DNA from 2 places in the Mesorhizobium sp. P3_A8 genome. Region 2 is predicted to be linked to the other one. Evidence: riboswitches for the same ligand, from Rfam matches in the RefSeq annotation. Region 2 holds a riboswitch; the other holds the start of a gene.
What was found. Region 2 has a riboswitch for S-adenosylmethionine ahead of AC1DX4_RS25570 (O-succinylhomoserine sulfhydrylase). Riboswitches for the same ligand answer to the same signal wherever they lie in the genome.

Region 1 (3,402 bases), on a different contig from region 2:
CTTCGGGTTGCGGGTGGCCTGCAAGGTCTGCGACAGGACGACGAAGTCAAAGCCCTTGTCGGGATAGAATTCGAGATCCTTGTCGGCATCGCCCTGGATGACGGAGAGGCCGCGCGCCACGCATTCGTTGACGCCGCGCTGCGACAGTTCAAGCCCGCGGCCGTCGACCTGCTTGGTGTCCTGCAGCAATTCAAGCAATGAGCCATCGCCCGAACCGACGTCGAGCACGCGGGACTGCGGCGGGATGAGGTTGGCGACGACCTCGAGGTCGACGCGCTGGCTGCCGTTGACGCTCATGATGTGAGCCCTCTCGCCCGGGCCGCTGAGCCGATGAAGCCGTTGATGGCGGCAAACAGTTCCGGCTCGTCGAGCAGGAAAGCGTCATGGCCGCGATCGGTCTCGATCTCGACGAAGGAGACCGAGGCTCCGGCTGCATTGAGGGCATGCACGATGGAGCGGCTTTCTTCCGTCGGAAACAACCAGTCCGATGTGAACGACACCAGGCAGAAGCGGGTCTTGGTGCCGGCAAAAGCATCCGCCAGCCGGCCGCCATGGTCGGCGGCGAGGTCGAAATAGTCCATGGACCGCGTCATGTAGAGATAGGAATTGGCGTCGAAGCGGTCGACGAAGGTCATGCCCTGGTGGCGCAGATAGCTTTCGATCTGGAAGTCGGCATCGAAGCCGAAAGTCAGATGGTCGCGGTCCTGCAAATTGCGGCCGAATTTTCGGTGCAGGGCGGCTTCCGACAGGTAGGTGATGTGGGCGGCCATGCGCGCCACCGCCAAGCCCTTTTCGGGGCGCTTGCCGTGCTCGAAATATTTGCCGCCATGCCAATCCGGATCAGCCATAACGGCTTGTCGGCCGACCTCGTGGAAGGCGATGTTCTGCGATGAATGGCGGGCGCCAGTGGCGATCGGCAGCGCTGAAAAGACACGCTCCGGATAGCACGACGCCCATTCCAGCACCTGCATGCCGCCCATCGAGCCGCCGAGCACGCAAAACAGTTTCTCGATGCCGAAATGGTCGATCAGCATCTGCTGCGCGCGCACCATGTCGCGGATGGTGATGATGGGCAGGTCGAGCCCATAGGGTTTTCCGGTGGCTGGATTGGTCGAGGCTGGGCCGGTGGAGCCCAGGCAGCCGCCGATGACATTGGAGCAGATGACGAAGAAACGGTTGGTGTCGATGATCTTGCCGGGGCCGATCAGCACTTCCCACCAGCCCGGCTTGCCGGTCACCGGGTTGGTGTTGGCGACATGCTGGTCGCCGGTCAGCGCATGGCAGACAAGGATGGCATTGGAGCGGGCATCGTTCAGCGTGCCATAGGTCTGATAGGCGATCTGGAACGGCGACAAAAGCGTGCCGGCATCGAGCTTGAGCGGCTTGTCGGACCCGAAGCGCAACACCGGGCTCGACGGCTGGTCGGCCTCGTTGTTGGTCTTTCCTGCGCGCAGAGCGGCCATTCTCGTCTCACTTGCTGCATCATATCAGGCGAAAAATCGCCGACGATGCGTCCGTCCGGCCGGCCGCGGACAATAAAAAACCGGCATTGCCATTCGCAAAGCCGGTTACGTCACGCAAACGGCCCTTTAGCGAATTGTTTAACGTGGCTGCAAGCCGACCGGCCAAATCACCACGGAACTGTCGCTGTCCTTCTAGAACTCGCCCGCCCTGCCGTCAATGCCGGCATCTGGGCCGGCTGCTGGCACCACTGCCGCCTCTCGACATTGCGGGCCATGGCTTGTATTTCCGCAGCGGCCTCCCGATGGAGGCATTTTCGACGGATTTTGCAGAAATGAACAAGACACTGGATCAGGCACGGCCAACCCCGCGCGCGGGCATCATGGACATCGACGCCTATGTGCCCGGCAAGAGCGCCGCACCCGCCGGTGTCGCCAAGGTCTACAAGCTGTCGTCGAACGAGAACCCGCTCGGTCCGTCACCGAAGGCGATCGAAGCCGCACGTGAGGTTGCCGCCAAACTCGACATCTATCCCGACGGCACCGCCAAACGGCTGCGCGAGGCGATCGCCGAGGTGCACGGCCTCAACGCGCAGAACATCATCTGTTCCAACGGTTCCGATGAGATTCTCGGGCTTTTGGCACAAATCTATCTCGCGCCCGGTGACGAAGCGATTTTCACCGAACATGCCTTCATGGTCTACAAGATTTACATCCAGTCGGCCGGTGCTGCGCCGGTCGCGGTCAAGGAGACTGACGAGCGGGCCAACATCGATGCGATCCTGGCCGCCGTCACGCCGCATACGAAAATCGTGTTCCTGGCCAATCCCAACAATCCGACCGGCACCTATGTGCCGTTCCAGGAGGTGCGCCGCCTGCATGCCGGCCTGCCCAGGCATGTCCTGCTGGTGCTCGACGCGGCCTATGCCGAATATGTCCGCCGCAACGACTATGAAGCCGGCATCGAACTGGTCGGCAGCACGGAGAACGTTGTGATGACCCGCACCTTCTCCAAGATCGGTCTTGGTGGGGCACGGATCGGCTGGATGTATGGTCCGATGCACATCGTCGACGCCATCAACCGCGTGCGCGGTCCCTTCAATGTCAATGCGACGGCAATCGAGGCTGGCATCGCCGCGACCCGCGACCGCGCCCATGTCGAGCGCAGCGTGGCGCACAACGAGACCTGGCTCACCTGGCTGAGCCAGGAGATGACCGGGCTCGGGCTGCGGGTGACGCCCAGCGTCGGCAATTTCCTGCTCATCCATTTTCCCGACGACCGGAAGCATTCGGCGGCGGCGGCCGACGATTACCTGACCGCGCGCGGCTATATCCTACGCCGCGTTTCAGGCTACGGCTTTCCCAACGCGCTGCGCATGACCGTCGGCACCGAAGAAGCCAATCGCGGTGTTATCGCCGCGCTCACGACATTCCTGAAAAGCTGAACGCCATGACATCACCGATGTTTGAAAAGATCGCGCTGGTCGGCATCGGCCTGATCGGCTCGTCGCTGGCCCGCGTCATCCGCCGCGAGGGCCTGGCTGGCCATGTCGCCATCTCAACCCGCAGCGCCGCGACGCTGAAGCGGGCGGAAGAACTCGGGCTGGGCGACAGCTATACGACCGATGCGAAAGAGGCGGTTCGCGACGCCGATCTGGTCATCGTCTCCGTGCCCGTCGGCTCGTCCGGCGCGGTCGCAGAGGAAATCGCACCGGCGCTGAAGAAGGGCGCGATCCTCACCGATGTCGGCTCGACCAAAGCATCGGTGATCGCGCAGATGCAACCGCATGTGCCTGACGGCGTGCATTTCATTCCCGGCCATCCGTTGGCGGGCACGGAAAAATCGGGACCGGATGCCGGCTTCGCCGATCTGTTCGACAATCGCTGGTGCATCTTCACACCGGTGCCGGGCACCGATCCGGAGGCGCTGGAGAGGCTGTCG
Region 2 (3,402 bases):
GTGGAACAAGCCGATGCTGGATGCCAATGGCGGCATCCGAGCGCTGGCGGCCGAAATCGCCGAGGACGCCGCCGCGACCAAGCTGGTCAATGGACTTGGCCTATGCGTCAATCTCGTCGCAGCGCCCTTCGAGCAGCCGCTCGGTCGGCGCACGCTTGGCGTGATCTGGTCGCGCCAGGCCCGCTGGGCGCGCCTGCGCCGCGTCACCTTTCCGCGGTTCTTCGCGCCCGAAATCCTGACCGGCGCGGTGGTGCCGCTGGTGCTTGCGCTGATTGCGGCGGCAAGTGCCGGCGTCAGCTTGCCGCTGACGGCCATCGCCGTACTAACGGCCTTCTACCTTCCGGAATGTGCCCTGGCCTGGTCCAAAGGCTGGTACCTGTCGTCGCGCACAGTCGCGGCGATGATTGCGCGGGACTTGATGCTTCCAGCCATGTGGGTCCGCGGCTGGCTCGGCGGCGCTGTCGACTGGCGCGGCAACGCCATGACCATCGGCACCAAGGCAGCCGAGCTGGAAGAGACGCCGTCGCGCGCCTGATCGCGGCGCGGACGAGCTGCCTCGACTGGGTCTATTTTGCGGCCTTCAGCGCCTGCGCGATGTCTTCCAGAAGATCGTCGGTGTCCTCCAGGCCGACCGACAGCCTGAGCGTGCCAGGCCCGATGCCGAGTTCGGCGCGGGCCTCGTCGCTCAAATTCTTGTGGGTGGTCGTTGCCGGATGGGTGATCAGGCTCTTGGCATCGCCAAGGTTGTTCGAGATCAGCACGATGTCGAGCGCGTTCTGCAGGGCGAAGGCCGCCTGCTTGCCGCCCTTGACGTCGAGGCAGATCAGCGTCGAGCCGCCCGACATCTGCTTCTTGACGATATCAGCTTGCGGGTGGTCGGCGCGGCCGGGATAGATGACGCGAGCGATCTGCGGCTGCTCGGCCAGGAAATCGGCGATCTTGCCGGCGCTCTCCGTCTGCTGGCGCACGCGCACCGGCAGCGTCTCCAGACCCTTGAGCAGCGTCCAGGCGTTGAACGGCGATAGGCTGGGGCCGGTGTGGCGGAAATAATCGTGCAGGTTCTCGTCGATCCACTTCTTGTCGGACAGGATCACGCCGCCGAGACAGCGGCCCTGGCCGTCGATGTGCTTGGTCGCCGAATAGACGACGATGTGGGCGCCGAGCTGCAGCGGCTTCTGCTGCAACGGCGTGGCGAAGACATTGTCGACCACAAGCCGCGCGCCGATCGAGTTGGCAAGCGAGGCGACGGCGGCGATGTCGACCACTTCCAGCGTCGGATTGGTCGGGCTTTCCAGGAAGAACAGTTTTGTGTTGGGCCTAACCGCCTTTTCCCAGTTGGCGATGTCGGTGCCGTCGACCAGCGTCGCCTCGATGCCGTAGCGCGGCGCCAGCGTCTCGACCACCCAGCGGCAGGAGCCGAACAGCGCGCGAGCCGCGACTATATGATCGCCGGCCTTGGCGCTGCACAGCAGGGCCGCCGTCACCGCGGCCATGCCGGATGCCGTGGCGCGCGCGTCCTCGGCGCCTTCGAGCGCACACATGCGCTTTTCGAACATGTCGACGGTCGGGTTGGCGTAGCGCGAATAGATGAAGCCGGGTTCCTCACCCTTGAAACGAGCTTCGGCGGCTTGCGCCGTTTCATAGACGTAGCCCTGCGTCAGATACATTGCCTCGGAGGTCTCGCCGAATTGGGAACGCAGGGTTCCGCCATGCACGAGGGCTGTCTGAGGCTTCCAGTTGCGCTTCTTGCTGCTCATCGCTTTTGTTTCCAGACACAAAAAAACCGGCCGCGAAAGTCGCAACCGGTCCATACGGCCTCGCGGCCAACGGTCCTTTAGCGACTTGTTTAACGTGGCTGCAAGCCGACCGGCCAAATCACCACGGGATAACGACCCTTTAGACCCGCGCCGCGCTTGCGTCAATTGCCGGCTTGATTAAGAGGTTTGTACCAGTTGGAACGGAGCCAGCCTTTGCGGCAGACAGGCATTCTTCCCGATCAAGACATTTCCGCGCTGTTCCAGTCCGGCGCGCTGAAGTCGTCGCGCGCGCTCGATGCCGACCAGATCCAGCCGGCCAGCCTCGATCTGAGGTTGGGCGACAAGGCCTGGCGGGTGCGGGCCTCCTTCCTGCCCGGCCCCAACCACAAGGTTTCGGAAAAGCTCGACCGGCTGAAGCTGCACGAGATCAATCTTGCCGAAGGCGCGGTGCTGGAAACCGGCTGCGTCTACATCGTGCCGCTGCTCGAAAGCCTGGCATTGCCTGCCGAGATTTCCGCCTCAGCCAATCCGAAAAGCTCGACCGGACGGCTCGACATCTTCACCCGTGTCATGACCGACCGCGGCCACGAGTTCGACAAGATCGCTGCGGGCTACAACGGTCCGCTCTACCTGGAAGTCAGCCCGCGCACCTTCCCGATCGTCGTGCGCACCGGCTCGCGCCTATCGCAGATCCGTTTCCGCACCGGCAACGCGCTGCTGTCGGAAGCGGAGTTGCATGAACTGCACCGCGCCGAGATGCTGGTCGCCACCGAACCGCCGAATATTTCCGGCGGCGGCATCGCGCTGTCGATCGACCTCAATGGCGACAGCGACGGGCTGGTCGGCTATCGCGGCAAGCATCACACCGGCCTTGTCGATGTTGACAAGCGCGCGGCCCAAGAGGTCGTCGATTTCTGGGAACCGATCCACAAGAGCGGAGCCGGCGAACTGGTGCTCGATCCCGATGAATTCTACATCCTCGTCAGCCAGGAGGCGGTGCATGTGCCGCCGCTCTACGCCGCCGAAATGACGCCGTTCGATCCGCTGGTTGGCGAATTCCGCGTCCACTATGCCGGCTTCTTCGATCCGGGCTTCGGCCATTCGGCATCAGGCGGCACAGGCAGCCGGGCGGTGCTCGAAGTGCGCAGCCACGAAGTGCCGTTCATCCTCGACCATGGCCAGATCGTCGGCCGGCTGGTCTACGAGCATATGCTGAAGCGGCCGCAGGCGCTCTACGGCACCGATCTCGGCTCCAACTACCAGGCCCAGGGCCTGAAGCTCTCCAAGCATTTCCGCGCCGCGCGCTGAGCTCCGGTTACCGGCAGGCAAAATACTTGCCTGCGCTGGCACATCATGCTTGGCTGGTTTGTCGGTCGCCCGGATGCGGCGCTCAAGGGGAACAAGAAAATGCAGATTTCAAGATGGATCCTATCGGCGGCAGGCGCTGCCTTGTTGGCGATTGCGGCCGGCTCTCTGTCGGCGCAGGCTGCCGAGAAATTGAAAATCGGCACCGAGGGTGCCTATCCGCCATTCAACACCATTACTTCTGACGGCAAGGTTGTCGGCTTCGACATCGACATCGCCAATGCGTTGTGCGCGCAGATGAAGGTCGAATGCGAAATCGTCACCCAGGATTGGGATGGCA

Region 1: it holds a riboswitch for S-adenosylmethionine, as region 2 does, so the genes downstream of both, metX (homoserine O-acetyltransferase MetX) here and AC1DX4_RS25570 (O-succinylhomoserine sulfhydrylase) in region 2, are expected to answer to the same signal.

What each region holds. Positions count from the first base shown of each region.
Region 1 is NZ_JBFUGI010000013.1:192,411-195,812, forward strand. Features, by position in the region: gene metW (methionine biosynthesis protein MetW) at 1-297, opposite strand, end outside; gene metX (homoserine O-acetyltransferase MetX) at 294-1,463, opposite strand; SAM riboswitch at 1,570-1,647, opposite strand; gene hisC (histidinol-phosphate transaminase) at 1,796-2,905, shown strand; gene AC1DX4_RS27740 (prephenate/arogenate dehydrogenase family protein) at 2,911-3,402, shown strand, end outside.
Region 2 is NZ_JBFUGI010000012.1:840-4,241, reverse strand. Features, by position in the region: gene AC1DX4_RS25575 (ceramide glucosyltransferase) at 1-535, shown strand, start outside; gene AC1DX4_RS25570 (O-succinylhomoserine sulfhydrylase) at 567-1,757, opposite strand; SAM riboswitch at 1,815-1,892, opposite strand; gene AC1DX4_RS25565 (2'-deoxycytidine 5'-triphosphate deaminase) at 1,971-3,065, shown strand; gene AC1DX4_RS25560 (ABC transporter substrate-binding protein) at 3,165-3,402, shown strand, end outside.